2 regions of the Pseudoalteromonas sp. NH0006-46 genome follow, and region 2 is predicted to be linked to the other one. Evidence: riboswitches for the same ligand, from Rfam matches in the RefSeq annotation. Region 2 holds a riboswitch; the other holds the start of a gene.
The links. A riboswitch is a leader RNA that binds a small molecule or an ion and turns the genes downstream of it on or off. The one in region 2 is predicted to bind lysine.
Positions count from the first base shown of each region.

Region 1: linked by a shared signal. The riboswitch ahead of dapA (4-hydroxy-tetrahydrodipicolinate synthase) and the one ahead of lysC (lysine-sensitive aspartokinase 3) in region 2 are both predicted to bind lysine.

Region 1 covers NZ_BAAJML010000002.1:76,073-84,079, reverse strand. Annotated here, with positions in the region: gene acnB (bifunctional aconitate hydratase 2/2-methylisocitrate dehydratase) at 1-491, opposite strand, end outside; gene AC27I2_RS05215 (OmpA family protein) at 770-1,825, opposite strand; gene AC27I2_RS05210 (protein adenylyltransferase SelO) at 2,217-3,626, opposite strand; gene AC27I2_RS05205 (DNA-3-methyladenine glycosylase I) at 3,629-4,333, opposite strand; lysine riboswitch at 4,525-4,721, shown strand; gene dapA (4-hydroxy-tetrahydrodipicolinate synthase) at 4,850-5,734, shown strand; gene AC27I2_RS05195 (2,3,4,5-tetrahydropyridine-2,6-dicarboxylate N-succinyltransferase) at 5,750-6,490, shown strand; gene AC27I2_RS05190 (PLP-dependent decarboxylase) at 6,490-7,695, shown strand; gene AC27I2_RS05185 (succinylglutamate desuccinylase/aspartoacylase family protein) at 7,701-8,007, shown strand, end outside.
Region 2 covers NZ_BAAJML010000004.1:142,437-150,443, forward strand. Annotated here, with positions in the region: gene AC27I2_RS10385 (4'-phosphopantetheinyl transferase family protein) at 1-580, shown strand, start outside; gene lysC (lysine-sensitive aspartokinase 3) at 577-1,956, opposite strand; lysine riboswitch at 2,032-2,204, opposite strand; gene nhaD (sodium:proton antiporter NhaD) at 2,315-3,562, opposite strand; gene AC27I2_RS10400 (hypothetical protein) at 3,782-5,068, shown strand; gene AC27I2_RS10405 (condensin complex protein MksE) at 5,074-5,622, shown strand; gene AC27I2_RS10410 (AAA family ATPase) at 5,619-8,007, shown strand, end outside.

The DNA of each region.
Region 1 (8,007 bases), on a different contig from region 2:
TCAGCGACTGCAGGCTTATTTGTAAACCATTCAGCTGCAGCCCAAGATTCGATAATTTGCTTAGCAAACGCATTACCCGCTTTAGCTTTTTCTTCTACGTCGTAGAAAGCATCAAACATAAGTAGTGTATTTGAAAGGCCTTTTACTACGATTGGCGCTAATGACTCGTCATCAAGTAGGTCAATCATTGGCGCGATGTTGTATCCGCCTAACATTGTTCCTAATAGTTCAGCTGCTTTTTCTTTAGAAATAAGAGAAGTACTCGCTTCACCTTTAGCAACAGCGGCTAAAAAGCCTGCTTTGATATATGCAGCATCATCCACACCTGGTGGTACACGATTAATTAATAAATCTAAAATGAATTCTTCTTCACCTGCCGGTGGATTTTTTATTAATTCAATAAGATCAGCAGTTTGCTGAGCATCTAATGGCGCTGGTACGATACCTAACGCGGCACGTTCTTCTACGTGTTTACGATATTCTTGTAGCACAATATTGCCCTCTTGGTGACGTGAAAGTATTCGGTAGCGCTTCATGCGCACTTGTTACCCAATACTTATAGTATTCTAACGCGTAATTATAAAGCTTTTATAGATAGATGAAAATCCATCCAGTTACACAACTGATTATACCGGCTATAAATAACATGAATAGTGGTTGCGGTAAATTCTATTTCCATGAATGCTTATTAAGTAATAATCATTACGATTTAAATGGCAACCATAAAAAAACCCAGCATAAGCTGGGTTTCTATCATCAAAATAATCTATTAACGTAAAACTTTTACCGTTTTGATTGTTTTGATGTGTGCCTCAACACGGCGGTTTTCTGCGTGTGCAGCTGCTGTGTTAGCTTCATTTTTAAGGCGCTCTTCACCTAAACCTACCGTAGTAATGCGGTCAGATGCAATACCATCAGCTATCAATTGCTTAGCTACAGCGTCAGCACGCTTTTTAGATAGCATTTTGTTGTAAGTCGCTTTACCTACTGCTGAAGTGTGACCTTCTAAAAGCACTGTTGTATCTGGGTAATCTTTTAAGAAAGATGCAACTTGGTCGATGTCATCTAAGTAACGCTGTGATACAGCAGCTTTGTCGTTAGGGAACGTTACTAATAAACTTACAGTTACTTCTCTATCTTCGTATAAAGTACAACCAGTACCATCGACAGCATCTGTCATTGGTGTGTTAGGACACTTGTCATCAACATCTAAAATATTGTCATTGTCGCTGTCTACTGGCTCAACTATAACTTCAACAACCTCTGGCGCAGGCTGTACCGGCTCAGCAGGCATGGTATTTTGTCCAAAGAAGTAGTTTATACCTAGTTTAGCACCAACATCTGTGTAACCTTTATCAATACCTTGGTATACAGCAGTTTCAACGTTAGCGAATAAGTTGTCAGTGATGAAATGTCTGTAACCAACACCTGCGTTTAAGAACATGTTGTCTTCAACCACGTCCATTGATTTAATACCAACTAAACCGTAGAAAGGACCGCCATCTAAATGGTAAAGCGCATCAATACCAAAACGGCTTCCATCGATATTGTTACGGTTACCAGCAGCTTTGTCGAATGCATTAAAATCAAGATCTGCATACTCTAGACGAGCACTCCAAAAATCACTGAAACGGTAACCCGCTTCAAGACCAAAACCAGTCGACTCATTTACGTCAAGACCAGCCTGTGCGCTCATATTTTCCCAAGACGCATCGTAGTAGTCGCCAAATGCGCCAATATAGAAACCTTCTTGCTTGTCAGCAGCAAATGAAGATACGCTAGTTGCAGCTAACGCAATTGCAATAGTTAGTGATTTTAATTTCATTGTTTTCTTCCCATTTTAACAACTAATAAATTGTGGCTAATTAAGTACTAGCTCACTAAGTTTTATACAGACTAACTCAACTTTTGTTAATCAATACTTAACGAAAAATAAAGTTTATAATTTTTTTCAATGCGATATAACGATATCCAACAAATCAGTTTAGGTGAAATTTAAAACTTTACCTAGCTAGAAACCAACTAGTTGATTATATAAATCGATAATCTGCAGAAGACACAAAGACAACTCAATTAATTGTTCTTGCTCACAATGAAACTAACTTATCTTTATACATTTAGATAGTAACACCAGAATTTGCTTTGCTCAATCAATGAACATCTCTGTTCTAAAATATCGTTATTTATAATCATTAACTTATCTATTTTTACAACACTTAAGTACCACAAAAGGTTTTGTAGTTAGTATCATTTAAAGGCACCTTTTGAAATTCGGTCATATCATCGCTGAATAAGTACGGATTATTAGCCACTTTGATAAAACGACTCATCAGCTTACTTGAACCAAGCTCATTATATTCAGCTAATATTGTTTCAATTATATGATTTCGCGGAATGATACGTGGGTTGGCTGCTCGCATGATTTTGTAGCTATCGTTACTTATTCGGCTTTGCCACTTATTCGCCCACTCAGTTAGTTCTTCAGGAAAAGTTGCGTTGCCATTCACAAACTCCGTCAATGCATCAAAAGTATTGGTGTAATCAAGATGGTACTCTTGCAATAATGTTAACAGCTCAGAAACAAGCTCCTTATCGCCCTCTTTCACGCCAGCCAGGCCTAATTTTTCGCCCCACATTACTGTAAATTGAGTATTAAATTGTTCTGAAAAACGATGTATGACGGGAGTCAGTAATGACACGGCTTTTTCTTCATCATCGCTAATTAATGGGATAAGGCTTTCAGCTAAACGTGCACAATTCCAACTCGCCATATTTGGCTGGTTACCAAAAGCATAACGCCCTTGTTTATCTATAGAGCTAAATACGGTGTCAAAGTCAAAATTATCCATCATCGCACACGGGCCATAATCTATGGTTTCACCGCTGACTAGCGTGTTGTCGGTGTTCATAACACCATGGATAAATCCTACGCGCATCCAATTAATTATTAAGCTTACCTGATTATTAGTCACTGATTCTAAAAAAGCTAGATACCGTTCTGGGCCTTCACTCTTTATTTCAGGGTAATGACGTCCAATAGCTAAATCCGCTAGCTTTTTTAAACCTTCAATATCACCTTGTGTTGCCAAATATTGAAACGAGCCTACCCGAATATGGCTACTTGCTAAGCGAGTAACAACAGCACCAGGCTGAGGCGGGTTGCGGTAAACGCTTTCGCCTGTGCCTACAACAGCTAAACAGCGAGTGGTTGGAATACCTAATGCGTGCATAGCTTCACTCATTACGTATTCACGAATAGCAGGGCCTAGTGCACATTTTCCATCGCCACCTCTAGAATACGGGGTAGCGCCTGAGCCTTTTAATTGAATATCCCATAGCTGGTTTTTATCGTCATTTATAGCGCCAAGCAAATGCGCGCGCCCGTCACCTAAGCGAGGCGAAAAGTGTCCAAATTGATGCCCAGAATAGCCAAGCGCTACCGTCTTTATTTGCTGTGGCTCATTGCCTGCAAAGGTACTTGCACGCAGCTGCGGCTCAATTTCTATATTAAACTGCTTAGCTAACGATGCGTTCCACAGCAGCAATTGCGGTGCAGCAACGCTTGAGGGTTGATCCTCTATCGCGAAGTTATCTGCTATGTCTGTGTATCTCGGCACTAGTTTCATCATTAATCCTCAGCTTGTTGGCTTATACCTACGCGATTGTCACCCACACCGTAGGCCACAATTAAACTTAGCTCTTGCATGCTTAAACCACTTTGCTTTTGCATTTCATTAAAAAATGCCTGCGCAGCAGTGAGTGATTTTTTAGTTTGCAGCCCGCCATCAATTATTTTATGCGCTCTTAAGTAACTTTCTACATCGCGCGAAAGTAAAAATGTATCTTTACCAAGCGCTCTTAAAGCATAGGGGCCTGTATTGCCGCCCAACCGAGCACCGTGTTTTTTTAAATGCGCCCATAAACCAATAATATTATCTGTTGGCCACTGGGCAATAAACTTACTAAAGCTGCCATGTTCCTGTGCTATTTCGTGGATCATGTAAGCATTTTCAGGAATCGTTTTCACTTTTTTATAATTACGAATAATGCGTTCATCCGTTGCTTTTTGCTCTAGCATATCGGGCGGCATCATTAATAACTTATCAACGCTGAACTCCCAAAAAACCTCTCTAAAGCCCGGCCATTTACTATTTATTACCGACCAATAAAAGCCACTTTGAAAAACTTTTCGGGTAAATTCTTCAAGCCAATCGTCGTCACTTAACGTACTTAACGCTTTTTTAGATAAAGGTTTTGCGAGTAATAACTTAAGCATTTTTTCAGAGCCCTTTCGCTCTACCGCTCGCTTATAAATATCACTAAATTTTTCCATACTTATTAAATACCTCGCTGCTCATAGGGTTAGTGTACGAGAAAAGCAGCCAATACGTAACCACCGCTATTTTCGATGAGCTAATCTATATTTAGCAGCTTGACACCTAGACGGCTAAAATGTTTTAATCGCCGCAATTACCCTATTTAAATTGTATTTTGCTAACTCTTTTGCGGTTAAACAAAATACAAAGGGCTAGAAGAGGTGCGTTATTCAGGTAGCGTATGTTAGGAGCGCAAACTCCAGTGAGCATACGCCAGGGGAATACCGCCGAGAGGTAAACGCTTTTGCGAAGCAATTACTTCGGGCGACTAGGTTGAATCCTAGCGACTGTCACCAAGAGCTGTTTTTTAGCAGCTTATTAGTTTGGTGGAGAGCTTCTGGTCTTAAATAATAAGGCCGTGCGCCCTATTATTTTAAGCCCATTCGCTCTTCGAATACTGTTCGAACGACGTTAATGCGGCTCACATCATAAAGCCCCTTTAATATCTCGAACACCTTATAGGTTCGTAAGAGATGATCAACAACTTCAATTTAGACGACTACGCACTGTGGACAGCGCTTGTAACGCCGTTTGATCAACAAGGTAATGTTGACTACGACACACTCACAACTCTCGTTAGTGAACAAGAAGCGGCACACAACGGTATTTTACTCCTTGGTAGTACAGGTGAAGGCTTAGCGCTGACACTTAAAGAGCAACAAGCCATTGTTGAGCACGTGTGCCAACTAAAGCCCAGTGTACCGCTTATGGTTGCTGTAGGCGGTAGCAATTTAGCCCAACAGAAAGAGTGGGTTAACTATTGCAATCAGTTACCTATTCACAGTTACTTACTAGGCTCGCCCCTTTATGCAAAACCAGGGGCTGTAGGTCAAACTCATTGGTACGAAAGCTTATTAAACGAAAGCGCGCACCCGTGTATGTTGTACAACGTACCAGGTAGAAGCGGTGTAAGTATTCCGGTGCAAACCATCGAAAATTTACAGACGCATCCAAAGCTCTGGGCGTTAAAAGAAGCCAGTGGCAACATCAGCCAATTTGAAGCATACCGACAAGCCGCACCTAATTTAGCGCTATACAGTGGCGACGATGCACTTATGCCCTATTTCGCGCAAGCTGGCGCAAAAGGCTTAGTATCGGTTGCAGCAAACGCGTGGCCAACACAAACGCATGAGTTTGTAAAACGCAGCCTAAGTGGCCAACACCCCAATTTATTTGCTCAGTGGACTCGCGCTATTAATAGCCTTTTTGCTGTAGCAAACCCTATTCCCGTTAAAGTGTTAATGCACCAACAAGGCCGCTTAAGTAGCCCGTTGCTACGCCCACCTTTAACGCATCTTGAGTTAACGCAAACCGATTGCATTACTACTGCAAACGACACCATTTTATCTTGGCATTAAATACAGGTTTTTATAATGAGCTGGTTAGAACTACTAAATAATTTAGAATCGGGCGCAGTACGCGCAGCATCACAAAACGAAAGCGGGCAATGGGAAGCTAACGTAGAAGTAAAACAAGGCATTTTAGAAGCCTTTAAAAATGGCACTAACACTGAGTTTGCAGGTGGTTTTGTAGATAAACACAACCTTGCACCGCAAGAGTTTAGTACTGACGACGGCGTGCGTATGGTACCTGGTGGTTCAAGCGTTCGCCGTGGTGCATACGTAGCTAAAGGCACTATTATTATGCCACCAGCGTACGTAAACATTGGCGCATACATCGACGAAGGCACGATGGTTGATAGCCACGCATTAGTAGGCTCGTGTGCACAAGTAGGTAAAAATGTACATTTGAGCGCAGCTGTGCAACTTGGCGGTGTACTTGAGCCAATTGGTGCAAGCCCTGTAGTAGTTGAAGACGATGCCTTTATTGGCGCAGGTTGTGTCATTGTTGAAGGCGTAGTTGTTAAAAAAGGGGCAGTACTAGCGCCAGGCGTACGCTTATCTGCAACCATTCCGGTATACGACTGCGTTAATGAGCGTCAGCTTGATAAAGGCGAACCAATCCCAGAATACGCAATTGTAATACCTGGCTCTCGCCCGGCGTCTAACGAATGGGCACGTGAGCAAGGCTTAAGCATGTCGTGTGCGTTAATTGTTAAATACCGCGACGAACAAAGCGATGCATCATTATTGCTAGAAGAGGTTTTACGATAATGAGCTTTTTGAGCACGCCAATCAAAACCTCTGTTAATACGCTTACACAGCAACTTGATACCCCTTTTTTTGTTTACGACTTAGATAAACTAAACGCACACCTTGCGCGTTTAGTTGCGCAAACCGATGTAAAACTTTGGTATGCAGTAAAAGCGAACCCGCTTTCTAAGATTATTCAAAGCTTAGATAGCGCAGGCTTTAACTTTGACGTTGCAAGTAAAGGTGAACTTGAACAAGTCCTTGCACAAGGTATTAGTTCGCAGCGCGTGCTCAACACAGGGCCTGCAAAGAGCCCTAAACAAATTAAACACTTTATTGAGCGCGGTGTGCGCATATTTGTTGCCGAAAGCCTCAATCAAGTGCGTTGGTTAAACCAACAAGCGCAGCTGCAAAATACGCAGCTGCAAGTTTTATTACGTGTGCAACTACGCTGGCCTGAAGGTGAAAAAAATCCTCTAGGCGGCGACAGCCTAACTCCGTTTGGGCTTGGCTGCGATGAATGGCAAGCACTAAATACCGCCGATTACCCAGCCCTTAGCTTTGATGGCCTACATATATTTCAGTGGGGTAACATGCTTAGCACGCAAAAGCTAAGCGAGCTGTGGTCGCAAATGATTGCACCGCTTACCACCTTGGCTAATAACTTAAATATAAACCTTAAAGTTTTAGACTTAGGCGGCGGTTTAGGTATTCCTTACACACCAAACGATGCAACACTTGAGTGGGATGGATTAATCACCGCGCTGGCAAAAATTAAAAAAGATGCGGGTGTAGACGAGCTATGGATGGAGCTTGGCCGTTACGCTGTAGGCGAATGCGGTCATTACGCTAACCCCGTCGTTGAGTGCAAACAAAACTACGGCCAACAGCAAGTTATTTTAACCGGTGGTATTAACCACTTATTGCGCCCTGCTGTTACAAGCCAAGATTTTCCTGCGGCGTTACTGCGCGAATCAACAGCGCCAGAACAAGCAATGAGCTTATATGGGCCGTTATGTACGGCCCTTGATTGCTTAGGCGAGCATAACTTACCAAGCGATTTAAACGAGCAAGACTGGCTGGTATTTAGCCAATGTGGCGCCTATGGTTTTACCGAAAGCATGCCGTATTTTTTATGCCATGAGCTGGCAGCAGAATATGTGTTACACAATGGTGAGCTCACCTGTGTACGCCAAGCAGAAGATGCCAGCCACTATTTAAGGTAATAAACATGAGCATAACAACACCAATCAGCCAAGAAAACATTGTAGTAGGGGAAGTGGCAAACGGCTTGCCTCTCACTATTCCTGTGTATCGCTTAAAAGGCGATGGCAGCGGGCCAAGTGTTTATATTCAAGCAAATATGCACGGCGCTGAAGTACAAGGTAACGCGGTTATTTTTCAGCTGTTAGAGCAATTAAAACAGCTCAATTTAAAAGGCGACATTACCTTAGTACCTTATGCTAACCCTATTGGGTGTAACCAAAAATCAGGGGAATTTACCCTTGGCCGATTCGACCCGATTACTGGCACTAACT
Region 2 (8,007 bases):
AAAAAACCCAACAGCTAAACAAGAATATTTAGCAAGCCGCTTACTTTTAAAAATGCTTGTGAAAACCACCTTCCCTGAATTTGCAAATGTGGCGCTAAATGCTATTACTACAAACTTTAACCACACTACGGCTAAGTTAGAGTTACATATTAACGATTGTGTTGTTAATACGTGCATATCGCATTCTCATGGTTTTGTTGGGGTTGCTTTAAATTCAAAAAATAACACTTTTGGCTTCGACCTTGAAAAAATAAGCCTAACACGCCCAATTGAAAAACTAGCCAAACATTTTTACCACTCAGACGAAGTGACGTTAATTACATTGCAACCTAATACGCAAAGCCAGGCCAATACCTTTTTTAGAATATGGACATTGAAAGAATCATTAGCTAAAGCAACTAGCCGCCCTATTGCGAAATTACTTAGTCCCAATGTATTTACCGAACTTGCGGTAGCAAACCTTGCTTCAAGCAGCCAAGTTGTTAGCACGCAAACAGAGGCATTTGATTTAACCTTAGTGCATAAAAAAAGCACCGACTGGCGATGCTTTTTATTAACCGAACAGTCGCTTAGTATTTAAGCCTCTAATAACCGGCTATGAATAGCCTGAACCACGTTGTCAGATTCACTCTGCTCAACTAAAAAGCATAAGTTGTGCTTACTTGCACCGTGACAAATTAATCGAATATTAAAGTCGCTTAATACCTGCATTAACTTCATTTCGTGTTGGCGAAGTTGAATTTCTGAACCAATAAGCGCCACCAGCGTTAAGTTGTTCTCAACCGATACATGGCAAAATTCAGCAAGCTTATCTAAACACGCTTGGTCTAGCTCTGGGCGTGATGCGTTAGGCGCGTTATCAAGCGTTATTGCCACACTGATTTCAGAGGTGGTTACTAAATCAACCGATATATTAAACTCGCTTAAAATAGTAAATACACGGGCTAAAAAGCCGCTAGCCAGTAACATTTCAGGGCTTTTAAGGGTAAGCAAAATTTGGTTTTTACGTTGCGTTACAGCGCGTATACCTGGTTGCTGCGATTTTTCACGCTCTATCCACGTACCACCGCGTTCAGGTTCGCGGCTTGAACCAACAAATACATTAATATGACTACGACTGGCTGGCAAAATAGTCGCTGGGTGCAATACCTTAGCTCCAAAGGTAGCCATTTCAGCGGCTTCATCAAAGCTCAAACGGGCAATAGGCGACGCCTTTACACATAAACGCGGGTCGGTGCTAAAAATCCCCACTACATCCGTCCAAATATGTACACTTTTAGCGTTTATTGCCTCTGCAAGTAAAGCGGCACTGTAGTCAGACCCACCACGGCCAAGGGTTGTTGTTTGGCCAAATTCGTCACTACCAACAAAACCTTGCGTTACAATAACTTGTTCATCTAATAGAGGAATTAAATATTCTTTTGCAGCTTGTGCTGTTGCGCTTACATTAGGTGTTGCTTTTCCAAACTGGCTGTCTGTTTTAAGGACTTGGCGTACATCAAACCGATCGGCATTTAAGCCTTTTAAACGCAGCACTTGCGCAAATAAATACGACGATAAACGTTCACCAAAGCTCAACAGTTCATCGTGTTGTTGTGCAGTAGTCAGTTGTTGCTGAGCGAGTGCTTGAAATGCTTTTAATGTTTCGTTAAAGCCTACGGCTAAATCGGCATCAAGTGATAATTCATCTAAAATGGCTTGTTGAATAGCAAGAACACCGTCAATATTTTCTTGGCGTTGTTCGCTAGTAATATCACTTTTACACAGTGCAACTAAGTGGTTAGTTACGCCGGCACTGGCGCTCACAGCAACAATACGAACACTTTTATCGGCAACAATAATTTCGCTACAACGACTCATCGCATCAAAGTTAGCCACACTGGTTCCACCAAACTTGGCAACGATGTAATCTGATTTAACGCCCGATACTGTTTGCGGCACTGATTGGGTAGTCATTTAGTCTCCTTTTGCGGTATCCAAACCGCGATAAAACAAGAAGAACTTGGCAAGTGAATGCATGAAGGTAAATCCACTGCCAGAAGCTCTCCACCTAGATTGGTGACAGTTTTGAGGATTCAGCCCCATAAACCGAAAAACAACATCGACGTAACGTTGGTTTTCTCGGCGAGTACTTCCCTCTTTAATGGTTATGGGCGTTCGTCACCTACCATTAAATACCTAAGTATCGCACCTCTTCTGAATGTTGTATTAACCAATGGCTAATAAAACAAAACCCCACTTTTAAGCGGGGTTTGAAAGTTAACGTTTAGCCGTCTAGCTGTCAAGCGTTTTAATGTGGTTAGTTAAGCAAAACTTAAACAAACCCGCCCATGTAATACGCGCCCGCGTAGCCAACGGTATAACTTACTAACAAATACAGCGATAAACGTAAGTAACTCATAAAAGTTAGCTCTTTTACTTTACTCATGGCAATAATACCCGCAGCCGATCCAATAATAAGCATTGACCCGCCAACACCGGTTGCATAAGTAAACGACAACCAATCTTGCTGACTCATTACTATATTGGCTTTTAGTAAAGCAGCGGTAAGCGGCACGTTATCTACCCCAGCCGATAAAATACCCATTAAGTAGTTAGCGTACTGTGGCGCCATAACGGTGTAAAGGTCGGTAAACTTACTTAGCATGCCAATCTCTTTTAATGCGCCTACCAATAATAAAACCCCGACGAAAAACAGTAAGGTGTCGTATTCTATGTCGCGTACGTAGTCGATAATATTTTTGTTTATGTCTTTTTTGCGCATTAAAAATTGCGCCACTAAAAACATAATTGATAAACCACATAAGAAAGTTAATAAAGGCGGTACACTGTAAATAACACTCAACGCGAGTATGCTGATAACTGTAGAAACAAAAATAACTGCGATAGTGATATCGGTTTTTTCTATGCGTTTTTTCCCTGACTTAGAAAAGGTCACTTCCCCTTTCATGCCAATACTTAACATTGCCGCTAACAACATAACACTGATAAATGCAGGTGCAATAAGCAGTAATAAGTTAGCAATGGTTACTTTTCCATCTAAAAATATCATTAAGGTGGTAACGTCACCGGTAATTAACGACACACCGCCGGAGTTAACACCAAATACAATGAGCGTGGCATATTTTATGAGTTTTTTAGGCGGCAGTTTTAACGACATAACCACAGCGAGCGATATTAACGTGGCTGTTACGTTGTCTGAAACAGACGAAAACAAAAACGCAAATACCCCAACCAAAAACATCAGCTTGCGTTCGCTAATACTTGTTGGCATCACTCTGTGCACAATATTTTCGATAAACCCTTTTGAGTTTAAATAAGCAACAAAGGTCATGGCGGCCATTAAAAACAACCACAGCGATGCTATCTCTAAAATATTTTCGTTAAGGAGTTCTTGCACTTGCTCTGGGCTTTGCCCATGCAGGGGGAAAATAAACAGGAGGATCCAGCAAAGCGTGCCAAAAAAAAGCGTGGTTTTAGCTTTATTTACATGGATGATATCTTCTATAACGATCAATAAGAATCCGATCGCTATCAGGGTTAGAATAATCGTGGAAACCATGGGTATTAAATAACCTTTGATATTGTTTTAAAGAACACACGTAAAGTCCCTCTCAACGTGCCTATTTTCGGCGCGAATGTTAGCACTGCGGCTATGCAAAAACTATTATTAAATAGTCTTAAAAACGAATACTATATACAGGCTAGATTAATTAGAATACGTAATAATGAGACGCTTCTAAATTCTCAATAATAAATTACTAGGATGTTGTAACGCCTTATGATCCCAGCTAAAAAGCGACTAAATACCCTTAGCGAACATTGGGGGGTTTTAGAGTTATTATTTAAACGTTTTAAAATGGCCGACTTTAGCCTAAAAGACGTGCAAAATGCCATAAAACAAAAACAGCCCACGTGGTCAAACGAGCGCATATACAAAGAAACCAATCGCTTGCTCAATCAAGATATTTTAATTCCACTCGCTAAATCGTCGCAGCTTGAAATTAACCGTGCCATTGCTGATTTTGCTACTTTTTTACTCCAAGAAGAGCACTTAGGTTTAGCGCAAGAAATTAGCGTATTAGTTGATGATTTAGCCCGCTTAGGTAATAAATTAGATAACGCAGGAAACGTTGAAGACTTTGACGATTTACGCCGCTACAGCCGCATTATGGATGATCGGGTACGTAAAATAATGAAGCTTTTTTCACACAACGAAAACGCCATATTAAATATAGTCGAACACGCTAAATCTGACCATGGCGTGCAATCGCTGCAAAAACGCTATAAGGCAGTAATAGAGGCCTTTGACGAATACATAGAGCCAATGCTTGAAATGGTCGATATTAGGGGCGATTTTCATGCCTGCTTTACAATAATAGAGCAACAAATTAGTAAGCAAATAGAATACATTGAGCGCTCAGGTAAAGCATATACCGACAAACGCATGCTAGAGCAATTACGAACTCGCATACTCGAAATGCACTTAATAGGGCGTGAAAGCTTACGTAAAAGCGCCGATATGCTCATGCCACTGCGCGAAGAGCTGCGCCGTAATAACTTAGTTACTCGCCAGGCAGCAAAAGTGCTCGGCCTTGTACGTAAAAATGGCGTAGACAATATGCTAAGTGCTGTACAGCCAAATTTTGTAAGCGACTCTCAGCGCTATTCGCTTGGCCAGCAGCGCCATATAGTTGCCTATATGGCAAGCTTGGTGGAATTTGAACACGAAGAATACCAGCTCCCAGAGCAACAAGACGTGCCGGCTTTTATAACGCCTAACATACCTGACTACAATGATGTAAAAACAAGCTTTGCAAAACGCTTTAACAAAAAACGTAAAAAGCCTCAGCCATTGCTGCAATTTTTAGATGAAAGCTATCCCGAGCTAGACGCCGACGAAATGCTATTTTTATATCAAAAACTAATCAGCGATAGCGACATTAACATTAGCCAAAGCGATGAAAAAGCGCGTGTTAAAATTGCCGGACAGCACTTTTCACTTTATCCATTTAATTCTCAGGCACCAGATTTAGCCGTTCAGCCTAATACTAAGGCAGATAAGTAATTACCATGACACATATAAACCTAGACGAACTAACTCACCTGCAAGCAATCAATAAAAAATTAACGGCGGGTTACCACATTTGTGAACAAGACAACGTAATGTGGCAAGAGCTTGACCAATACATTGAATCTTACAGCGCACTATTTACCGCATTAGGTCATGAGCTAAAACACGATAGCCGTGGCTTTTACTATTTTGCCAGCGACGAAAGTACACCAAACATGGGGAAAATATCCCGTGCTGTTGCGCTCACTATTTACATTTTAATTGAACACTACGCCAACACGGGTAAAGACCCAATGCGCGCCCTGTTTGATGAAGTAAACGATTTAGAACTGATGCAAACACTAGTGCAAATTAACAAGCACTTGTTTGATCAGCTGGAGATATTTTCGGGCTCAGATTTACGTAAAGACGTTTACCTGCGCATGGTACGTTTAGGCCTCGCCCGCGAAGTAGAAGGCGGCTTTATGCTGCAAGCGCCAATTCACCGCTATATAGATGCATTAATGGAAGTAAACGAAGAAACCTACATTACGGAGGACGAGGAATGAAAAACTTATACGGACTGAGTAAACTCGCCCTACTTAATACCGCAGGTTATGCAAAATGTGTGATCCCGCTTGATAAAAGCAGCTCTATTTGTGCGCCAAACAATACCGGTAAAAGCTCGGTTATTAACGCCCTGCAATTTCCGCTTATCAACGATTTACGCCTTACCGAATGGGACGGGCACGATTTAGATGAAACCCGTAAGTTTTATTTTTCATCGGATCAGTCGTACATTTTACTTGAAGCTAACCTCCCTCATGGCTCGGTCGTTATTGGTGTAGCAGGACTTGGTAAAATAGCCGGTTACGCACACCAGTACTTTTGTTATCAGGGCAAACTTGATTTAGCGCAGTACACGCAAGGTAATACCATAATTAAGTTTACCAAGCTGTTTAATCATTTAAAGTCGCTTAATTACAACCCTATTGAGCTAAAAGCACAAGAGCTAAACGCCCTACTTACCGGCGGCGCAACACCCTTTGACGGCGACATTAATTTAAAAATGATCCCGCTTAATAACGTGCAAGACTCAGCTATTTATAAAGAAATTTTTAGGCGTATTCTTAACTTACACAAATTAGGCGCAAGCGATGTTAAACGCTTTATGCTGCGTGTGTTTGAACGCCATATGTCTAACTCTAAGGTCGATTTTTACGAAGTATGGCGTCGCTCGTTTGATAAAGTAAACCGCGCTAAACGTGAATTAAAAGCCCTTGAATCAATGCAAGAGCCAATAAGTGCGCTTGAATCAATGCTTGAAAATCAGACCGTACTTAAAGGTAAGTTAGCAGCCTACGCACCTAAAATTGACCAAGCCCTAATTGACTTTGATACCTATCAAGAAGATCAATTAAATGAACTCGGTATTGCACTTGAAGACATAGAACACGAAAAACACGAGTTTGAACAAAAGCAAAGCCTATACGTACAGCAATCGCGTGATATAGAACGCAAACAAACTCAAATTGAACAATGGTTTTTAGATTACAGCGCCCTTAAAAGCGAGTTTGAGCTGGTAAATAAAGCCACAATTAAAACCAGCCTTGCCCAGCTTAAGCACGATTACGAGTCGCTTTCGCACTCAATAACCAGCGCACAAGGCCAAAGCCTGCACACCCTTGATTACCGCATTAGCGAAACGCAAAAACAAATCAAAAGTTTAAAACTGCAGCTTAAAAACCTTGAGTTTAATTTGTTTACCCGTATGCGCGAAGATCTATCGCTTAAAGAAGTAGAAGAAATATCGCGCATTTTAAATCCCGACCTACTCTCGTTTGCAACCACCACTAATGGCGATATAACCATTGACGATGAAGACGCCTTTGGGGAGTTTTTATCCCTATTAAGTGAAAACGTTAAAGGCGGTGTGCTAACGCTTCCAGGTGCAAGTATTAAACTTAAAAAGCTTTCACCTGTGCAAATGCAAAGCGGTGAAAATAAAGAGCAATTAAGCGCCCAGCTCAACGCACTTGAAAATTCGTTAAAAGAATTTAAACAACAACGTGACGTTGCAGCCAATGTTGCAGATAAACAAAAAGAAAAAGACGCACTCTACGATGAGCTAATGAGCCTTGAGAGCGCCCTAAAACGCTTAGAGCAATTTGAGGTAATGCAGCAGTCGGTAGAAGCGCAAGCCATGCTAAAAGAGCAATTATTAGCAGAGCGCGAACAAGTCGACGACTACCTGCAAGACATTCAAAAAAATAGCGGCTCAATTGCAGACAGACGCTCGTTAATTAAATCAAAGCAAGAGCAAATTAATCGCCAAACCGAGCGCCTACGCCAAGTTAAAAGCGAGCGAATTGATCACACTCTCGATTTATACAGCGGGAAAGTAACCCCATACATGATTGATATAACAGTCGACTTTGATAACTTAAGCGACCTAGTACATTACTTTAATAAAGACTGCCAAGAGCTGCGCAATTTTGACATAAACGTGCGAAATACCTATTTGCATGTTTATAACGCAGGCATTACTAAGTTCGATAACGAAAACGACGAATTTACTAAATACCAAAAACTAATTAGCGCATTTCACAACCTTGATAACGAACGCGATGCCGTTGAGCGCCAAGGACGCGTAGCACTGACCGAAGTGGCCGCCACTATTAAAGGCTTGCGTGAAGATTTAGACCGCCTTCGCCGCGAAATGAATAGCTTTAATAAAGGTATAAGCCAGCACCGTATTTCTAACCTGCAAGCGTTTAAAATTAACGTAATACCGCGCAAAATGCTGGTTGATAGTATTGATACCATTATCAGCACGTCGCATCAGTTTGAGCAAGGCGACACCCTTGATTTACTAAGCCAAGAACCTTACAGCGAAAGCGCAGTAAACGAAGCAAAAGATCATTTAATAAAACTTGCTTCAGACAAAGCAGGCC